2 regions of the Tistlia sp. genome follow, and region 2 is predicted to be linked to the other one. Evidence: predicted binding sites of a transcription regulator. Region 2 holds the regulator's gene; the other holds the start of a gene.
The links. Region 2 encodes LexA, which represses DNA repair genes until DNA is damaged. Its sites were predicted from a motif close to ATGTTCTANTTTGGTTC; they were not measured.

Region 1: WD341_RS04000 (ImuA family protein) is a predicted target of LexA. The motif match lies at 1,628-1,644, and genes of this name have one in related genera.

The regions. Positions count from the first base shown of each region.
Region 1 is NZ_JBBDQW010000014.1:26,258-29,653, forward strand. Features, by position in the region: gene WD341_RS03985 (GIY-YIG nuclease family protein) at 70-360, opposite strand; gene WD341_RS03990 (hypothetical protein) at 568-912, shown strand; gene WD341_RS03995 (hypothetical protein) at 1,029-1,496, shown strand; gene WD341_RS04000 (ImuA family protein) at 1,668-2,540, shown strand; gene WD341_RS04005 (DNA polymerase Y family protein) at 2,434-3,396, shown strand, end outside.
Region 2 is NZ_JBBDQW010000089.1:57,873-61,268, forward strand. Features, by position in the region: gene WD341_RS20495 (ComEC/Rec2 family competence protein) at 1-1,467, shown strand, start outside; gene lexA (transcriptional repressor LexA) at 1,697-2,416, opposite strand; gene glp (gephyrin-like molybdotransferase Glp) at 2,610-3,396, opposite strand, start outside.

The DNA of each region.
Region 1 (3,396 bases), on a different contig from region 2:
CCCCGGAAGCCGCCAGGCTTCCGGCTGGCGAGCCTTGCGATCCGGGATCCAGGGGCACGGTCGGGCAGGTCAGCGCTGCAGCTCGTCGTAGAGGTCCCGCCAGTCCGGATTGCGCTCCTCGATCAGGGCGATCTTCCAGGCCCGCTTCCAGCGCTTGAGCTTCTTCTCGCGCAGGATCGCGTCCTCCATCCGGTCGAGGAACTCGACGTGCACTAGGCAATGGACCCCGTAGCGGCTTGTGAAGCCCTCGACGCCGCCGCTCCTGTGCTGCCAGGCCCGCGCGGCGATGTCACTGGTGACACCGACGTAGAGCGTCCCGTTGCGGCGGCTGGCGAGGATGTAGACGCAGGGCTGGCGCATGTCCGGAATGATGCCACGGGGCGGGGCACGGTGGATCCCGGATCGCGAGGCTCGCACCCGATCGCCTCCGGCTCTCGGGCTCACCTAGGCGTCCGGGATGACGAGAGGAGGCACTCTTCTCCCGTCATCCAGGGCGGCCCCTCCATCCTCGCCAGCCACTGCAATGGCTCTTGGCGCGGCGCGCGGGCCGCGCTATGGCTCGGGGCCATGGCACCGAAGAAGAACCCGCTGAAGCTCAACACGCTGCAGCTCAAGACCCTGGCGCTGCTGCAGCAGATGGCGCGCAGCCCGAACCACGCCCAGCCCGGCGACGAGGCGGGCAGCGTCATGGTCGGGAACTTCCCGCCGGCGCACGGCAACCACTTCCACATCGGCGATGCCGTGGTGCTCGGCCGCGACGCCAGCGGTCTGGCCAACGCCAACGTTTTCGCGATCCTGGAGCGCAAGGGCCTGATCCGCTCGCTGCATCCCATGGGCGCCGTGCTGACGCCCGAGGCGCTGGCCTACGAAACCGGCGTCGCCGAGCAGGTGCTGCACCGCTCGGACCACTGAGGCCCCCCGGGGCCGCCCCCGACTCCACCCTGGCCCGGAACGCCCGCCCCGCAGGGATCGTTCTTCCCGCAGACGCCGCGGCCTCGAAGCCGCGGCGCGCAACGGAGGAACCGAAGATGACCATCCGAGCCCTGGCGGCAGGCGCCGCCGTGATCTTCCTGGCCGGCCCGGCCTTCGCCGACTGCGCGCAGGAAGCCCAGAAGCTGGATTCGGCGATCGTCGCCCACGAGACCGGTGCTGCCGCGGACGACTCCGCCATGCCCGCCAGCCCGCACCAGCAGCAGGTCCTGGAGGGGGACAAGGAGGGGGACAAGGCGGCCGAGGAATCAGGCCTGCCCGCGACCCAGCACCAGGAAGAGGTGCTGTCCGGCGACAAGGAGCAGGTTGCCGAGACGACCGGCAGCACCGGCAACACCGAGGCCGTCTCGCCGCACCAGCGCCAGGTCGTCCGCGAGCTCGACGAGGCAACGCGCACCCAGGCCAGCGATCTGGTCAAGGCCGCCCTGGAGAAGGCCCAGGCGGGCGACGAGCAGGGCTGCCGGGCGCAGCTCGCCGAGGCCAAGGCGCTGCTCGGCACCGAGTGACGCCGGAGGAGACTCGGGCCGGGTCGCTGGCGAGGGAGGAGAGCCCGCCCTTGCCGGATTGAAGTTTTGTCGTCCTTGAGTTCTGCCGCCTTGAAGTTCTGCCGCCTTGAAGTTCTGCCGTCCGCGCATTAGAACATAAAGGGAACATCAGGCAGCGCAGGACGGCAGACCATGGTTTCCACCGCCAGCCTCAAGGCTCCCAAGCTCCTGGACCTGCGCGCGCGGGTCCGCAGCCTCGAGCGGCAGGGCACCGACCCCGCACCCCGCCTGCCGCTCGGCATCGCCGCGCTCGACGAGGCGCTCCCCGGCGGCGGCTTGGCGCTGGCCGGACTGCACGAGATTCTGCCGCAGCGCGCCGAGTGGGACGACGGCCCAGCGGCCGGCTTCTGCCTCACCCTCGCCGCGCGCATCCTGGATGCGCGCCCGGGCCGGCTGCTCTGGGTCTCCCAGGCCGGCGACCTTCACGCGCCGGCCGCCGCGGCGGCCGGGATCGCGCCCGGGCGGCTGCTGCAGGTCCGGGTGCGCAACCGCCTCGACGCGCTCTGGGCGCTCGAGGAGGCGCTGCGCTGCGGCGAACTGGCCGCCGTGGTCGGCGAGGTCGACGCCCTCGACGCCCTGGCCGCCCGCCGCCTGCAGCTCGCCGCCGAGAGCGCGGGGCGACCCTGCCTGCTGCTGCATCGCCCGCGCCTGGCCGGCCGCGGCGAGCGGCTGGCGAGCCCGGCCCTGACCCGCTGGCGGATCGCCGCCGCGCCCTCGGACCCCGCTCTGCCCGCCGAGCTGGTCGGCCGGCCGCGCTGGCGCGTCGCCCTGGAGCGCTGCCGCGGCGGCCGGCCCGAGGACTTCCTGCTGGAGTGGCACGATGAGCACAGCCCCTGGGACGACGCCCCCCCTCGAGAGGAGGCAGACCCCCGAAACCAGCCCGGCCGGGCCCCGGCGGGTGCTCTCGCTCTGGCTGCCGGACTTCGCGATCGAGCTGGCCCTGGGCGAACTGACCGGGGGCGAGCTGGGCAAGCTGGAGCCGGCTGCGAGCGGCGCGCCGGCTGAGCGGCCCCTGGTCCTGGTCGAGGCCGAGGCCGGCCGGCCGCTGCTCTCGGCGCTCGACCGCCGGGCCGTCGAGGCCGGCCTGGCGCCGGGCATGGCCCTGGCCGACTCCCGCGCCCTGGCCCCCGGCCTGCGGGTCCTGGAGCGCGACCGTCCGGCCGAGCGGCGCGCCCTGGAGGCGCTGGCCGACTGGCTGGAGCGCTACAGCCCCTGGGTGGCGCTCGATCCCGTCGCCGAGCCGGCGGGCGCCGCCGGCCTGCTGCTCGAGGTCACCGGCTGCGCCCACCTGTTCGGCGGCGAGGCCGCCCTGGCCGGCGACCTGCTGTCCCGGCTCGGGCGGATCGGCGGCGGCGGCTTCCGGCGGCGCGGCCACCACGGCCGCCTCGCCGTGGCCGGCACGCCGGGCGCCGCCTGGGCCGCGGCCCGCTACGCCACCGGCACCGCCGCGCCCTTCCGGCTGGTCGCACCGGGCCGCCAGGCCGAGATTCTGGCCGGGCTGCCGGCCGCCGGCCTGCGCCTGCCCGACGGCCAGGTCGAGCTGCTCGCCCGCTTCGGCCTGCTGCGCATCGGCCAGCTCGCCGCCCTGCCGCCCGAGACCCTGACCGCGCGCGCCGGCCCGGCGGTCGCGCGGCGCCTGCGCCAGGCCTTCGGGCAGCTCGACGAGCCGGTCTCGCCGCGCCGGCCGGTGCCGGCGCAGCGCGTGCGGCGGGTCTTCGGCGAGCCGATCGCCGCCGCCGAGGACCTGGCGCGCGGCCTGGAGGGGCTGCTGATCGGACTCTGCGAGCGGCTCGAGGCGGCCGGGCTCGGCGCCCGGCGCGTCGAGCTGGCGCTGCACCGGGTCGACGGCAGCGTCCAGCGC
Region 2 (3,396 bases):
GTCGCCGCGGCGCTGATGGTCGGCGAGCGCGGCGCGATCCCCGAGGACACCCTGGCGGCGCTGCGCGACAGCGGCCTGGCGCACCTGCTGGCGATCTCCGGCCTGCATCTCGGCCTTGCGGCAGGCACCGTCTTCTTCGCCCTGCGCGCGCTGCTGGCCGCCAATCCGGCGCTCGCCCTGACCCGGCCGATCAAGAAGTGGGCGGCGCTGGCCGCCCTGGCGGCCGCCTTCGCCTACCTGCAGCTGGCCGGCGCCAGCGTGACCGCCCAGCGCGCCTTCGTGATGGTCGGGCTGGTGATGCTCGCGGTGCTGCTCGACCGCAGCGCCCTGACCCTGCGGCTGGTCGCCTGGGCCGCCTTGGGGGTGCTGTTGCTGGCGCCAGAAAGCCTGGTCGGCGCCTCCTTCCAGATGTCCTTCGCGGCGGTCGTGGCCCTGGTCTCGGCCTGGGAGCTCTGGCGCCTGCGCCGCGAGCGCGGCGGCCGGGGCGGCGCTCCGCGGGGCGAGAGCCTGTGGCGCCGGCCGCTCGGTTACGTCGCGGCGCTCGCCTTCACCTCGCTGGTCGCCGGTCTCGCGACCGCGCCCTTCGCCGCCTACCACTTCAACCGGCTGGCGCTCTACGGCCTGGTCGCCAACCTGCTTGCGGTGCCGCTCGCCGCCTTCCTGGTCATGCCGGCGGCCCTGCTGGCGCTGCTCGCCATGCCGTTCGGCCTCGACGCGCCCTTCCTGTGGCTGCTCGGCGCCGGGGTCGGCGGGATCCTGTGGGCCGGGGAGTGGGTCGCCGGCTGGCCCGGCGCCGTGGCCCTGGTCCCGGCCATGCCGGGCTGGGGCCTCGCCGCCGTCGCGCTCGGCGGGCTGTGGCTCTGCCTGTGGCGGCCGCCGGCGCTGCGCCTCGCGGGGATGCCGCTGCTGCTGCTCGGCCTGCTCTCGCCCTGGAGCGTCGCGCCGCCGGACCTGCTGGTCGCCGAGGACGGGCGGCTCGTGGCGGTGCGCGGGCCGGACGGCGAGCTCGCGCTCTCGAGCAATCGCCGCGCGCGCTTCGTCGCCGAGCAGTGGCTGCGCCAAAGCGCAAGCAGCGCGCCGCTCGCCTGGCCGGCGCCCGGCGAGGCCGGCGGGGACTGGCTGCGCTGCGACGGCGACGGCTGCCTGGTCGGGACCGCCTGGGGCCGGATCGCGCTGCCCGAGCGGCCGCTGGCGCTGGAGGAGGACTGCCGCGCCGCCCGGATCCTGGTCACGACGCTGTCGGTGCCGCGCGCCTGCGGCCAGGGCCCGCCGGCTCCGGAGCTGATCGTCGACCGCTGGCGGCTCTACCGCGAGGGCGGCCACGCGATCCGGCTGTCCGCCGCCGGCCTCGCCGTCGAGACGACCCGCGCGCGGCGCGGCAAGCGCCCCTGGGTCCGCCGCGCCGGCCGCCCGCGGCTGCCGCCCTGGGAGCGGGAGGCGGCGGCGGAGGCGGCTGGCGAGGAGTGAGGCGGCCTGGCCGGTGGCGGCACACCCCTCGACGGGCTCGGGGTGAAGCGAATGCAGGGGCGGGGGTCTTGCGGTGGCGCCGTCCGCGACGTCGCCGTGGCCAACCGCCTCGTCAGGCGGCGCCGTCCGGGACGTCGCCCCTGCCGGCCGCTTCGCCCCGAGCGGGTCGAGGGGCGTGGGAGCGGCGGCCGGGCGGCCGATCGGTAGCGGCGGGTCAGTAGCGGCGCGGTCAGTAGCGGCGGATCAGGCCGATCAGGCGGCCCTGGATGGTCACGCGGTCGGGCGGGAACAGACGGGTCTCGTAGTTGACGTTGGCCGGCTCCAGGGCCACCGCGCCCTGGCGGCGGCGCAGGCGCTTGAGGGTGACCTCCTCGCCGTCGACCAGCGCCACGACGATGGCGCCGTTCTCGGCGTAGTCGGTCTCCTCGATGATCACGGTGTCGCCGTCGTGGATGCCGGCCTCGACCATCGAGTCGCCCTCGACCTCCAGGGCGTAGTGCTTGCCGCGGCCGAGCAGAGTCGGCGGCACCTCGACGAAGCTGTTCTCGTTGCGCAGCGCCTCGATCGGCGTGCCGGCGGCGATGCGGCCGTAGAGCGGCAGCGAGTTGAGCTCCCCGGCGCCGGCCCCCCCCGCGCCGCGCTCGCCGGCCTGCAGGGGCCGGCCGATCTGGCGGCGCGGATCGGCGCGCCCGCCCTGGATCACCGCCGGGGCGAAGCCGGCGCGGCCGCTGACGTCCTCGGGCAGGCGCAGCACCTCGATGGCGCGCGCCCGGTGGGCGAGGCGGCGGATGAAGCCGCGCTCCTCCAGGCCGGTGATCAGGCGGTGGATGCCGGACTTGGACTTCAGGCCGAGGGCGTCGCGCATCTCGTCGAAGGAGGGCGAGACGCCGTGGTCGCCCAGGTACTTCTGCAGGTAGGTCAGCAGCTCGTGCTGTTTGCGCGTCAGCATGAATAGGTCCCCTGGGTGCGCGCTGACATCGACGCGAGATCGTGACCAACGGCTAGGATGACGACAGCGCCTCGTTAGAACGAAGCGACAACTCATTGCGACGTTCTATCAATGTTCCAGTGCGTCGTCAAGCCGCGGATCGTAACGAATCTCGACACATTCGGCCTCGCGGCCCGGCTCCGGCCCGTCGCCCCTAGAGCGACAGCAGGTCGCCGTCGAGCGGAAGGTAGCGGACCGGGTCGCCGGCCGCGGCGGGCGGCGCCTGGGGCGCGCGCACGATCAGGCCGTCGGAGCGCGACAGCACCGCCAGCATCGAGGAATCCTGGCGTCCGAAGGGGGTGGCGACCGGGGTGCCGTCGGCGGCGCGCTCGATGCGGGCGCGCAGGTAGTCCTGGCGCCGGTCGTTCTGGCCGAGCGGCGCGCCGAGCCGGGCCGGCAGCAGGCGGTGGGGCGGCCGGTCCAGGCCCTGCAGTCGCTCCAGGATCGGGCGCAGGAAGAGCGCGGCGCAGACCACCGTCGAGACCGGGTTGCCGGGCAGCCCGAGCAGCGGCGTCCCGGCGATGCGGCCGAACAGCAGCGGCTTGCCCGGCCGCATGGCGATCTGCCAGAAGTCGAGCTCCAGGCCGCTCTCGCCGAGCGCCTGGCGGACCAGGTCGTGCTCGCCGACCGAGACGCCCCCGGTCGTCACCAGCAGGTCGGCGCCGCGCGCCTCGGCGGCCAGGGCCTGCAGCGAGCCGGCGTCGTCGCGGGCGATGGCGAGCAGGCTCGGCTCGCCGCCGCAGGCGCTGACCACCGCCGAGAGCGACAGGCCGTTGGAGCTGACGATCTGGTTGGGTCCGCGCGGCTCGCCCGGCAGCACGACCTCGTCGCCGGTCGCCAGGATCGCGACGCGGGGCCGGCGGCGCACCGACAGCCAGGGGCGGTCCATGGCGGCAGCGAGCCCGACGTCGCGGGCGGTCAGGCGCCGGCCGGCCGCCAGG